DNA from 3 places in the Lysinibacillus sp. FSL W7-1291 genome. Region 2 is predicted to be linked to each of the others. Evidence: riboswitches for the same ligand, from Rfam matches in the RefSeq annotation. Region 2 holds a riboswitch; each other region holds the start of a gene.

Evidence for each region. Region 2 has a riboswitch for S-adenosylmethionine ahead of NST76_RS20755 (cyclase family protein). Riboswitches for the same ligand answer to the same signal wherever they lie in the genome.
Region 1: it holds a riboswitch for S-adenosylmethionine, as region 2 does, so the genes downstream of both, NST76_RS08265 (YezD family protein) here and NST76_RS20755 (cyclase family protein) in region 2, are expected to answer to the same signal.
Region 3: it holds a riboswitch for S-adenosylmethionine, as region 2 does, so the genes downstream of both, NST76_RS02255 (MetQ/NlpA family ABC transporter substrate-binding protein) here and NST76_RS20755 (cyclase family protein) in region 2, are expected to answer to the same signal.

What each region holds. Positions count from the first base shown of each region.
Region 1 is NZ_CP151994.1:1,731,253-1,735,842, reverse strand. Features, by position in the region: gene NST76_RS08285 (formate--tetrahydrofolate ligase) at 1-253, opposite strand, end outside; gene NST76_RS08280 (cold-shock protein) at 466-666, shown strand; gene NST76_RS08275 (VOC family protein) at 771-1,556, opposite strand; gene NST76_RS08270 (flavin reductase family protein) at 1,715-2,200, shown strand; gene NST76_RS08265 (YezD family protein) at 2,283-2,438, opposite strand; SAM riboswitch class I at 2,508-2,604, opposite strand; gene NST76_RS08260 (phosphopantothenoylcysteine decarboxylase) at 2,814-3,488, opposite strand; gene NST76_RS08255 (LysR family transcriptional regulator) at 3,563-4,441, opposite strand; gene NST76_RS08250 (DMT family transporter) at 4,576-4,590, shown strand, end outside.
Region 2 is NZ_CP151994.1:4,263,733-4,268,322, forward strand. Features, by position in the region: gene NST76_RS20745 (helix-turn-helix domain-containing protein) at 426-1,997, shown strand; gene NST76_RS20750 (hypothetical protein) at 2,121-2,519, shown strand; SAM riboswitch class I at 2,615-2,721, shown strand; gene NST76_RS20755 (cyclase family protein) at 2,810-3,547, shown strand; gene NST76_RS20760 (DedA family protein) at 3,590-4,186, opposite strand; partial or broken gene NST76_RS20765 (Cof-type HAD-IIB family hydrolase) at 4,287-4,590, opposite strand, start outside.
Region 3 is NZ_CP151994.1:475,831-480,420, reverse strand. Features, by position in the region: gene NST76_RS02265 (pyridoxal phosphate-dependent aminotransferase) at 1-906, shown strand, start outside; gene NST76_RS02260 (PPC domain-containing DNA-binding protein) at 1,027-1,530, opposite strand; SAM riboswitch class I at 1,653-1,757, shown strand; gene NST76_RS02255 (MetQ/NlpA family ABC transporter substrate-binding protein) at 1,846-2,676, shown strand; gene NST76_RS02250 (ATP-binding cassette domain-containing protein) at 2,782-3,807, shown strand; gene NST76_RS02245 (methionine ABC transporter permease) at 3,800-4,471, shown strand; gene NST76_RS02240 (enoyl-CoA hydratase-related protein) at 4,485-4,590, shown strand, end outside.

The sequences.
Region 1 (4,590 bases), 2.0 Mb from region 2:
CATCTGCTAGTCCTACAGTAACCGTCGACTTCCCTTCACCTGCTGGTGTTGGACTAATAGCTGAAACTAGCACAACCTTTGCGTCCTCACCCTGAGCTGTAATTTTTAAAGGATCAATTTTTGCTTTGTAGCGTCCATACTGCTCAAGAGCATCCTCTGGAATACCCGCAGCATTGGCAATTTCCGTAATCGGTTTGATTACTGCTTGACTAGCGATTTCTAAATCTGATAATGGTTGATTTTTCGTTGTCATTTGGCATCCTACTTTCTATGTTGTTCATTTCCATTATAGTCTTAATTGTGAAAAAAAAGAAAGCCAGATACACAAGCATTTCGACAATCAATTGACATCTTTGTTCAATTCATGTATGTTCTAAGAGAAAATGCAATTTTTCACATTTTCTCAATGATAGCACAACTTAGTTAACTTTATTTTACATTCAAGCGCATTGGAGGCGAATGCTTATGCAACAGGGGATCGTAAAGTGGTTCAATAATGAAAAGGGTTATGGCTTTATTGAATGTGATGATGGAGAAGATGTATTTGTACATTTTACGGGCATCCAGGAGGAAGGCTTCCGTACACTTGAAGAAGGTCAGAAGGTGTCATTTGATGTTGTGGAAGGCAATCGAGGACCCCAGGCATCAAATGTTGTAAAATTATAAGCTCCAAAATTGAAAGTGGATGAGGTAGATGAATAGTGCTCAATCCGCTTTTTGACATGTTTGCACATAAAAATCCACTTCAACTGTTGAAGTGGATTTTTAATTTATCTATTAATCCAATAAAAAGCACCTGGACAAACTAATGTTTCCTTTGTTCGGTGTGGATCTTTCAATGTTACACCGATGGGTCCTTCTTTTAAATGCCCTAGCGTCATGGCAGATGCTGCCGCCTCCTCATAAAAATCCAAGCGCATATTTGGTAGCTGTAGTGACACAAATTGCTCATGCTGCTCAGAATCAGGTAGCTGTAATACCTTTTGCCAAAGCTGAACCGTCTCCTCCACATCCTTGACAAAAAACTGAATAGATTCCATTGTGATGGCTTGATTTTCATCGATTGCACCACTAGCTTTTAATTGTGCCAAACGTTCCTCATCTTCATCTGCCCATTCAATTAAGAATGGAAAATCCAATGAAAGATTGGGCATGCCAAAATGCAATAGCTTCCATTCTAGTGTCGTGCCATCTGGTCTTGTTCGGCTACAAGCATCGGGACCATATACTTCAAAGCCCAATGCACGCAATCGTTGACCCTCGTCTTCAATATTTTTGGTGCGCAAGGCAATTCGTGAAAATCCTTGGCGCTCACGATCACGTTTAAACGTATAATGTAGGGAATAAGGGTACAAAGCCGCTTGCTCAAATAAATCACGATCATAAATAGCGATTTGTTCAATATAGCTTAAGCCAAAATAGCTTAGCGTATTATAAGTCCCCCACATCGTGTGTTGACCACCGTTCACTGTACGGACATTTCGTTTATTGAAGAAAACCTTTATATTTTCTGGTGATTCTACTTGATGTACCAGATGATCAAAATATAAAGTCATGGCAATTCCCCTTTCTTTCCCCCATTAGCTTTACCTGGATGTTTAATTGATTTAAAATTTACTTAAGAAAAGGAGTTACTATATGGTATGAAAAAAAGTGCAATTTACCTACTAACTCCGTTAACTAATTTATGACTAACTATAAAGAGGTGATTTGAATGACAGATCAAGTAGCTGCTTTTAAATTGGCATTAGGTAACTATCCTACAGGTGTAACGGTTGTGACAGCATGTCATGAAACGAATCCAATTGGCTTAACAGTCAATTCTTTTGCATCTGTTTCCATTGACCCACTACTTATTTTATGGTCACTTGATAAAAAATCTCAGCTCCATTCTTACTTTATGGGTGCGGAAAAATTCGCTGTCAATATTTTAGCGAGTAATCAAGAGCATTTATGTACATTATTTGCAAGTAAAGTCCCGGATCGCTTTGCTCAAGCTAAATGGTCTACTTCTACTTTTGGGCTACCGATTTTACATGATACAGCAGCTATTTTACAATGTAAATCATTTCAGCAAATAGATGCAGGCGATCATACTATTTTTATTGGGCAAGTGCTAGACATTACAAATTCTCAAAAAGAACCCCTTCTCTATCATCGTCGTCATATCGGTCCAATTCCAAAAAGCTTTTATAGCTAATTTCCATAAAAAAGAGCCACTTGTAAGCAATGGAAACCATGCTTATTAGTGGCCTTTTCACATCGTTCAACTGAAATGAGCATTATTTCTTCTGTGGAAATCTCTGCTTTTCAAGCCTATTAATTTGCACAATCACACCATCTTGAATCGTAATATTCACTTCACCAAATTCAAGATTTTGAATTGCCTTAGCAATTGCCTCTAATTTTTTATCATCTACCTTTGCCGATTGAGCCATACGATACACCCCCTCTTTATTCTCCTAGTTGTACAAAAGAGGCCAACGCATCAAACCGATTGATAGCCCCTCCTATCTCTCAGACACCATCTGTTGGACTTGGCACCTATCTTCTCGGTTGCCGAGGCTTCATGGGGCCAAGTCCCTCCACCTCTCTTGATAAGAGTACTGCGTTTCTTGAAAATAATTCTATAATTCTGTTAACCGAATGTCAATATAAAATATTAGAAAACCTAGTTGAATACTTTGTAATAGCATCCTCTCTGTTACAATTCACTCATAATCCTATCGTATTGTATGCTATGTCAGTCTATCTAACCACAATGGCAAAGAAAAAACTGTGTAGAAGTATGACCTTCTCCACAGTTCATCACGTTATTCCCTATGCAAACATTCCATTAAAGTTTGTGCTGTCTGTTGCTTGCCCATCACCTTAATTGGTTGTCCCTCAGCAGGCACGATCCAATGAGGCTCATCCCCGCCATATAAAGACTGCGAGCTATTTGCAACCATAAATTGAGCATGCGCGGCTTCCATACGCAGTCTTGCACGAGCGAGTAAAAAATCCTCATCATTTGTAGCTTCTAGCTTAAAGCCCACTAGCGTTACATTCGGTTGCCAGCCCTTGATTTGCCCTAATACTTTTGGTGCCTTTTTAAAATGGATAATAGGTGGTTCGTCAGAAGGCATTTTCCCCGCTTCCTCCATTAAATTACCGGATTGATCATAAACCTTGTCAATAACCCAATCGGAGCCAGCAGCAGCCATAATAACAATATCGACTTGTTGTAGCTGAACCGCATGACGTACCTTTTCTCCTAAATCCTCAATACCTTCAAATTTTACCAATGTCATTTTGTCGTGATTTGCTGGAAGCTGTGCAAAGTAGCCATGCATATATATTACATTCGCACCCTTAGCCAATGCGGCCTCTGCTAAATAACAGCCCATTGTCCCTTTTGATAAATTCGTGTGCCCTCGTACACGATCCCATTTTTCAAGTGTTCCCCCACTTGTAATGAGTACGGTTTTGCCTTGTAATGTCCCCATACACTCACCTATTTTCTACAATATATACAAATACTATTTTAACGTAATGTAAGGATGTGCTTCAATAGCCACAATCATAGCGTACTATTTTGCTCTTTTAACCAAGCACTTAATATTTCCGCAAATTTCTTAGTAACAGGGGAAGCGTGGTGCTTCATCGCAATTCCAATGGTACGGTAGCCTCCTTGCTTTAGCGGGATTGCTTTTAACGTTGATGGTAAATGTTGAATGACCAATTGAGGCAAAATACTAATGCCTAAATGATGGGAAATCATTGAAAGAATCCCTACCTCCTCAGAAAGCTCAAAGCGAATATGGGGCTTTACATGATATTGCTCCAACAGTACCTTTACATCATTTGTCCCTTTATAGGAAGTCATGATAAAAGGCATATCTTCTAGGTCAACAATATCAATTTCTGTCTTATGAAATAAAGGGCTTTTATCTGAAACAATACATAATAAAGGGTCTTGTTGTAATTCCATAAATTGATATTGCTCTGATTTTTGACCATTCAAGAATCCTACTTCGACTTCCCCACTTAACAGCCATTGTTCAATTTCGTAATAATCTCCCTCTCGTAACTCTACTTGTATACCTGGAAATTGATGATCCATAATACGAACAATTTCTGGCATCCAATTCGAGGAAATACTTGAAATAACGCCAATTCGAACTTTCCCGCGTGTTACACCCAGTATATGGGCCGCTTCCTGCTGCAATAATTCCTGGGCATCCAGAACCTGACGCATCGCCCTTAGCATGGTCTGCCCCTCACTCGTCAGTGTTACACCTGCACGACTTCGATGAATGAGAGCAAAGCCAAATTCTTTTTCTAAACTAGACACGGCATGGCTCACAGCAGACTGCGTTAGTCCTAGTGCATCCGCTGCTTTTGTAAAGCTTGCTACCTCTGCCACCTTTGTTAAAATCTCATATTTAACTAAGCTCATCCGTCATCCCTCTATATACATGAATTTTTTTAATCCTATTCATTATAAACATTCGTTTTACTAATCACAATACAAGATATATAGTAAATTTTAGTATAAAAACTGTTTTAGTACACAGATGGTAGGTGAACATAATGAGTATCCAAGGA
Region 2 (4,590 bases):
GTTTTCAAATAAAGTGAAGGTGTTTGCTACTTATTTTATGGAGGATGATTGTCATTCATCACTTCTCCATATTGAAAATAAGAGCCTATCCCCTCTAAGAATACAGATAATGGGCTATTTGATCGCTATACTACTATGAAAAAAAGTAAAGACACTTTGCAGAATGGTTGATTGGAGTGGAGCCAGCGTCACTCCTAGGGGATTTAGCGTCACAGATGAGACCCTGGAGCGAGCGTAAGTGAGTGAAGCGACTCATCGGACGCCCCCTGGAAAGGGCGCTGGCGGAACGGAAATCAACCTTTCACCTTGCAAATTTGCTTTTTCTGCCGTTGACATCATCTTTTTTCAACAACATGAAAGAAAGCTCTTCAGAGAGCTTTCTTTGTGTTGTTCTCCAAATTCAATTATAAAGGGGTGAATCATCAATGGGTAACTTAACACATGTCTATACGTTACAAACTATTTCTTATGTGATTCAATCAACGAACAAGCAGCAGTTTAATAGTGATTTCTATACACTTTTCATCGTAATGAGTGGCAGCGGAAAGCTAGAAATAGATCATAACACCATTCATCTTAGTGAAGAAAAGTGCATATCGATTCCTCCTAATAACACGGCTAATATACGCATTCAAAACGAGCACCTTTGTTTTTATCAATTACAGTTCAACATTGTCCATCTTAGCAATAAACAGACTACTACTAGCCCTTTTACGCGTGTCAAAGAGCAACGTCTTCTCCCCTTTTCGCAATGTCGTAGACTGCTAGAAGCCATTTATCAGAACCGTCTAGCGGAGGATGAGCACACCATCTTTGAGCAGCATGTACACTTTCAAGAGCTGATGTTATTGCTCTTACATCAAACAATACCCAAGCTGGTGCAAAAAAATGATCGTCAATCTGTTGAGCAATCCATTAACTATTTGCATAAACATTTTGAAAAAGAGTGGACTGTCGAGCAGTTGGCAGAGCTAGCTGATGTTCCAAGATGGAATTATACCCGTATGTTCAAAGAGATTACAGGGCAAATCCCTCTTCACTATTTAAATAACATTCGCATTGAAAAAGCCAAGCAATTATTAATGACAACAAATGATCGGGTATTTGAAATTAGTCAGTCTATCGGATTTAATAATGAGTATTATTTCAATCGTCGTTTTAAAGAACATGTCGGCATCTCTCCAGGACAATATCGAAGAAACCAAAGCAGCAATCTACGTGTATTTGCACCATTCTTAGAAGATTTCTTTGTCGCCCTTGGGATTACACCAATTGCTCAATTCAGTCATCCAAAATGGGGAAAACAAGACTATTTAGGTCTACAAGAAGTGCCTGATATCGATGTACAAAATGGAGAAATGGATCGACTCCTTCACTATAAACCAACATTAATTATGCTAGATGCAGGTATAGAGCGATGGGAATCCTGTCATCATTTAAATGAAGTAGCTCCCATCTGTCATATCTCACATCCTGGAGAGAACTGGCAGTCTACTTTGTTTAAGATTGCTGATTTAACAGGAAAAACCGCCTTGATGCAAGACGTGATCCTACAATATGAGGATAAGGTACAGCAAGCAAAAGGAATTCTTAGTAAATCCGTTTATGGGCAAAGTGTGGCATTTCTTCGCATTTCAGCCATTGGCATTACTCTATATGCGGGTCCTGAATGTGGCTATACGGGGCCAATTTTATATCGTGACCTCGGTTTAATGCCACATCCACTTGTCTGGAGTATTCCGCACAATCAACGTAAAGCACCACTGACATTTGATCAATTGCTGCAATTAGATGCGGATCATTTATTTATTACTTTTGATAAACAACATTCCATTTACGAGAACGAGGAGCGTACGATTTTAAAAACTTCTATGTGGAAAAATCTAGCTGCAGTTAAAACCAACTGTGTATATGAAGTGGATTTTTTAACATGGATGAATTACGGTATTCTGTCTCATAGTAAAAAAATTGATGATGTCTTACATGTTCTCGGCTAAAAGAGGAAGCTCACTTTGGCTTCCTTTTTAAATGATTAGGACAGACATTGCACTGCAAAATAACACCTAAAGACGTTTAGCTACATAAGATAAGATATCAGCTATAGGATAGGAGGAATTACATTGTATTACAATCCTTATCCGTACTTTGTTCATCCTTATCATTACCCAACGTCGCCACTTGCCCAGCAGCTTGCCGTTAGACCTATTCCTCAACATTTAGCAATGCCGAACACTACCCCCTTTCCACCTGTCGACACACATAAATTAAAAATGTCAGCTACACGGATAAAGGCGATCATGCAACAGGCTCAATTGCTTACGGATAAAATTGATAGCTCTCAACAATTTGCACATGATCTAATGAATGCTGCACAGCTTTCAAATAAAACAGAGGTTGATAAATTAATCACATCAACAGGCATTACGATGAAATTTGATGCAAATTATACACCAGACAATTTCAGAATACGTCTTATGGATAATGGTTGTTGTGGCATAACCATAAATTTAAGTTGGTAAAAAAATTTACCCTTATATCTCTATCGAACTTGTAAACTATAAAATTCTATGCTAAAGTGTTTTTATTATTATTTCTGAAAATTCTTATATCACTTTTCTTATCGAGAGAGACGGAGGGATTGGCCCGATGAAGTCTCAGCAACCAGCTCAACAGTATGGTGCTAATTCCAATTGGCAAAATTTTAAGCCTGAAAGATGAGAAGAAGAACTACCGTTGCTTATTCTGGAGTCCTCTTCTAAGGGGACTCTTTTTTATGTTCTACTAATTTTAACAGAAAGCAGTGAAATCAATGTCAAACCAACTTTTACAAGCATTACAATTATTAAAATCAAAACAATGGGTTGATTTAACACATACATTCGGCCCTAATTCCCCACATTTTTTTATGTTTGAAGATGCTAAATTTGAAACATTATTCTCTCATGATGACGGGTTCTTCGCACAACAATTCACGTTCCCAGGACAATATGGCACACATATCGACCCACCCATTCATTTTGTGCGAGACTCCCGCTATCTAGAAGAATTAGAACTAAAAGAACTAGTTCTTCCTCTTGTCGTTATTGATAAATCACGAGAAGCTGCTAGCAATCATGACTTCTCGCTAAGTGTGCAAGATATTTTTGATTTTGAAGCACAACATGGAGTAATTGAAGCAGGTACCTTTGTAGCGCTACGTACGGATTGGAGTAAGCGCTGGCCAGATAAAGAGGCATTTAGTAACCAAGATATGGATGGACATAACCATATACCAGGCTGGGGCTTAGAGGCATTACAATTTTTATTGAAGGAACGTCAAATAAGTGCACTTGGCCATGAAACATTTGATACTGATTCAGCCGCTGATTTTCACAAAAATGGTAAGCTAGATGGCGAATACTTCGTGCTTGAACAAAACATCTATCAAATTGAGTTGATGACGAACTTGGACAAGCTACCTGCGAAGGGGGCAATTATCTTCAATATCGTCCCTAAGCCTGAAAAGGCATCTGGATTCCCTGTACGCTCATTTGCTATTTTGCCATAACACAAAGGTCTGTACGATTCATATGTTGAATCATACAGACCTTTATTTTCGTATATTTCTTTTTTTGAATAGATAGTAAACGATGAGCATTACGAGGCCAAACAATAGGATGAGATAAATACTATAATGGGATAAATAATAACCAACAAACCGCCACTTCTCCCCAAGCATCCTCCCTAACGTTATAAATGTGAAAGTCCAGATAAATGCCCCTGTATAGGCAAAAAAAGCAAACTTTCTATATGGATAATTATTAATTGCCGCAATATAGGCTGTCAGATGTCGTACACCAGGTATAAAATAGCCTATTAATAATAAAGTTGGCCCAATTTTAGTAAACAGTTGTTTTGTAAAATCAATTTTTTGCTCCGTAATATGAATTTTGGGTCCATATTTCTGCAATAATGGTAAGCCAAAACGATAGCCGATATAGTAGCTTAAGGTAATACCGCCAACTGCACCAATCATTGCACTTACTAAAGCGGGAATGTGTTCAAGGCTTTCTATATAAACGCTGTAGCCAACATATGTTAGAAAGACCTCATCAGGAAGTGGCAACCCAACAATGCCTCCAATTAGGATCACGATAATACCCAAATACCCGTAATGTTCAATTAGAGATTGCACATGATGTGCCATATAACATCCCACCCAAAATTTATTAAAACGCATTGATTAACAAGTTCCTTCAATAGATCTAAGAGAACCTGAGGCATCGACTTTAAGACCTTCAGCAGCTTTATATCATTTGAAACTGCCGTAAAGCAAAGTCAATACCACCTTCAGTGGAACTCTTTGTAACAAAATTCGCAACTGCTTTTAGAGCTGCACTACCATTTCCCATAGCAATACCTAGCCCTACATGCTCTAACATATCAATATCATTATCCCCATCTCCAAAAGCAATAGCATTTTCAGGATCAATGTTAAAATGGTCTAGTACCGCTTTAACAGCTATCGATTTGGCAACATCCTGCTGTAATACATTCACAATATAAGGATGCCATCGCTGCCAAAATATATGCGGAAATTGGCTAGCATAT
Region 3 (4,590 bases), 770 kb from region 2:
CTAAATCCTGACACAGAGGTAGCGATTCTTGGCGGGACAAAAATTGGACTCGTTGAGCTACCTTTAGCCGTATTAAATCCAGGTGATACAATGCTCTTACCAGACCCTGGCTATCCAGATTACTTATCAGGTGTCGTATTAGGTGATGTCCATTTTGAAGTGATGCCACTTTTAGCTGCAAATGATTTCTTACCTAATTATCATGCATTACCTGATGAAGTGAAAGAGAAGGCGAAGCTACTTTACCTAAATTACCCGAACAACCCTACAGGTGGTACAGCAACACTTGCATTTTTTGAAGAGACCGTTCGCTTTGCGAAGGAACACAATATTATCGTATCACATGATTTTGCTTATGGAGCAATAGGATTTGACGGTAATAAACCTATTAGCTTCCTACAAGCTGAGGGTGCAAAAGAAGTAGGAATTGAAATGTACACACTCTCCAAAACTTATAATATGGCAGGCTGGCGTATAGGCTTCGCTGTCGGTAATGCCGACATTATTGCTGCCATTAATCTAATTCAGGATCATCTGTTTTGTAGTCAATTCCCTGCTATTCAACAAGCAGCAGCAACGGCACTTACAGCTTCCCAAGAATGTGTGGATGAACTGCGAGCTACCTATGAAGGTCGCCGCAATGTACTCATTGAAGAAGCTCAAAGAATTGGTTGGCATGTAACGGCTCCAAAAGGCTCCTTCTTCGCATGGCTCCCTGTACCATTCGGCTATACTAGCGAGCAGTTTGCCGATTTATTATTGGAAAAGGCTGATATCGCTGTAGCAGCAGGCAATGGCTTCGGCCGATATGGCGAAGGCTATATCCGTGTTGGTTTACTTGTTAGCGAGGAACGCTTACGTGAAGCAATCCATAGAATCGAACAATTACAATTATTCAACCCTTAACCATGACATGAGGCTGGGACAAAAGTAAAAATGTTAGACCGATTATAAGCTCGGTCTAACATTTTTTAATTCAGGAAGGAACATGCAACTCAGTGAAAAGAAAAAGTTAGTACATTTTCGCTATTTTTCAATTTTCCTTGGCTGCTGTAAACCGTGTTCTAATGGATAAAATTGAACATGGCCTGTTTCTTCATCAAATTTTCGAAAGTGCTGGATGCCTTGAACCTCAGCTAGCACTATGTCAGCCGTAATAACAGGGTTCCCCCTCTTCATTAAATGCCCCCCTGACACGATGCCCCATTGATCACTCATAGAACCATGGAAATGTGTTTCATATCCCCCATCGCGCTTACATACTACGCCAGAGCCTTGGATCAATTCAAGTGGCCCCTCTTTTTTTATGACATCGCTAAAACTTACGTTAATCTGTGATGTTTCATCAGGTACTAAATAAACAAAGCTACTCTTTTGAAGGCTACCTATACAGCTAACAATTGTTGCTGACTCAATATGGTTCTCCTCACAAAGTGCCTCCATTCCTTCAATAATGTCTGTACCCATTAGCAATCGAGCACTCACAACCTTGCCAAATGAACCTATACCATAATTAACTCTTACAGACATTGCTATCCCTCTTTCATGACGAAATATTATAATAATATAAAAAATTTAAAAAATATTTATTGACTTACTATAACCTATAAATTATATTAGTTCTATCGGAATTACAAAAAAATATGATAAATCTCTTATCAAGAGTAGCTGAGGGACTGGCCCTATGAAGCTCGGCAACCTCCTTTTAGAAGGAAGGTGCTAAATCCTGCAAACGATTATCGTTTGATAGATAAGAGAGGACATTTTTTCATGAGCCTCTCTTAGTTTGTAAGAGAGTTTTTTTATTTTCAAAAACCGATAAAAACAATCTTGGAGGTAATTTTCATGAAAAAGAAAAATAAATTTTTAGTAGGTTTAGCAAGTCTTACATTAGCAGCAGCTCTAGCAGGTTGTGGCTCTAAAGAAGAGAGTAAAGGTCAAGCTGAAGCAATTAATGAAAATAAAATCGTCGTAGGCGTCACGTCTGGTCCACACGAACAAATCGCAGAAGTTGCAGCGAAAGTAGCCAAAGAAAATGGGCTAGAAGTAGAGCTTAAATCATTTTCTGATTATGTTTTACCTAATACATCCTTATCTGAAGGTGATCTTGATGCGAATAGCTATCAACACGAGCCTTTCCTCGATACGTTTAATAAAGATCATGATACAGATTTAGTACCAGTAGGCAAAACGATTTTAAATCCAATGGGTATTTACTCTGAAAAATATAAATCCTTTGATGACATTCCAGATGGTGCAACATTTGGTTTACCAAATGACCCAACAAATGGTGCTCGTGCCCTCTTTGTTTTACAGGAAGCAGGCTATATAAAATTAAAAGATGGGGCAGATTTAACAGCCTCTATCCGTGATGTAGAAGAAAACAAAAAGAATTTAAAATTCATCGAATTAGAGGCAGCTCAAATTCCTAAGCAGCTTAGTGAAGTAGATGTAGCAGCTATTAATACAAACTTCGCATTGGAAGCTGGCATTAATCCTAAAGATGACGCTATTCTTTTAGAATCTACTGACTCTCCATATGTGAACTATATTGTGGTACGTGCAGAAAATGAAAATGACCCAACAATTAAAAAGTTCGTTGAGGCTTACCAATCTGATGAAGTACGTCAATTCATTGAAGAAGAATTCAAAGGTTCAGTAATCCCTAGCTGGTAATACATTCAGGAAGCTTCTAGTAGCTGAAGAATCTGCCGAAATTCCTCTATGGAAAACGAGCAAATTCTTGCTTTTTAGGAGCTTGAGAAAGGAGCAATCAATCGGATGATTCAATTACAAAATATCTCAAAAGAATATAAGACGAAAAAAGACATCATTAAGGCTGTAGATGGAATCAATCTCCATGTAAAAAAAGGACAAATTCATGGTGTGATTGGCTATAGTGGTGCAGGTAAAAGTACACTCATTCGTTGCGTCAATCTACTAGAGCGACCTACAGCTGGAAAAGTGTTAATCGACAATGTGGACATTACTGCCCTTTCTCTTCATGAATTACGGCAAACACGCCAAAAAATCGGAATGATTTTCCAACATTTTAATCTATTAAAAACGGCAACCGTTTACCATAATATTGCTGTTCCTTTAAAGCTACTTGGCTATAACGAGAAAGAGGTAAAAAACCGTGTGGCTAAATATGCTGAAATTGTTGGATTAACAGACAAACTAGACAGCTACCCTAACCAACTTTCAGGTGGGCAAAAGCAACGTGTTGCTATTGCACGTGCCTTGGCACAGGAACCAGAGGTTCTACTTAGTGACGAAGCAACAAGTGCACTCGACCCTGAAACAACCGAAGCCATTCTTGAATTGTTGTTAAAAATTAACCGTGAATTAGGCATTACGATCCTGCTGATTACACATGAGATGAATGTCATTCAGAAAATATGTGATGAGGTTTCTGTTCTTGAGTCCGGAAAAGTGGTGGAATTTGGTATGGCTATTGAACTTTTTGCTAAACCGAAGCATCCTACAACGAGAAAGTTTTTAAATACGATTTCACAACGTAATTTATCCCCTTCCCTGATCGAGCAGTTAAATGTTTCAGGCAGTGTCATTCGTTTAACCTTCCTAGGTGAAAGTACTGGTAAGCCATTACTAGCAGAAGTTACGAAAGTGTATGATGTACAACCAAATATTTTAACGGCAAATATTATTGAATTAAAAAACGGCATTGTTGGTAACATTGTGGTGCATTTACATGGAGAACTTCACATTGTCCAAAAGGCACTCACATATTTTACGGAAAATGGCGTCGCGGTGGAAGAATTAGGAGGCGAATTCAATGAGTAGTATTCAAAGCTTTTTTACAGATTGGTCAGATGTAATTGGCAAATCAATTATCGAAACATTTCAAATGGTCGGAATATCTTTATTGTTTTCCATTCTCATTGGGATTCCATTGGGGCTATTAATCGTATTAACACGACCAGGTCAATCCTTTGACAATAAATTTTTATATCAATTTTTTAATTTAGTCATCAATATTATACGTTCTGTTCCATTCATCATTTTATTATTTTTCATCCTCCCTTTTACTAAGCTGATCGTCGGCACAACAATTGGGGTTAAAGGTGTTATCGTTCCGCTAGTTGTCTATACAGCTCCTTATATTGCTCGACTGATGGAATCTGCGCTATTAGAGGTGGATTCGGGAGTGGTAGAAGCCTACACAGCAATGGGTATTAAACGTCGCCATATTATTTGGCATGTGCTATTACGTGAAGCTCGTCCATCTATTATTTTAGGCTTAACAATTGCCACAATTGGTTTAATCGGTGCTACGGCTATGGCAGGAATGGTTGGTGCTGGAGGTTTGGGTGACCTCGCCTATCGTTATGGTCATTTACGCTATGAGGTCGATGTTATGTATGCAACTGTCTTTATCTTAATCATTCTTGTGCAAAGCATTCAATCCATCGGCAACCGCTTCGCTGCGAAATTGAAAAAGGATTAAGAGGAGAATGACAATGACAACTGAAATTTATGTAGAGAAAAATGGTTATATTGCAACGTTAGTGTTAAACCGACCTGATAAACGGAATTCCTTATCAAAGGCGATGTTTCAGAACATAG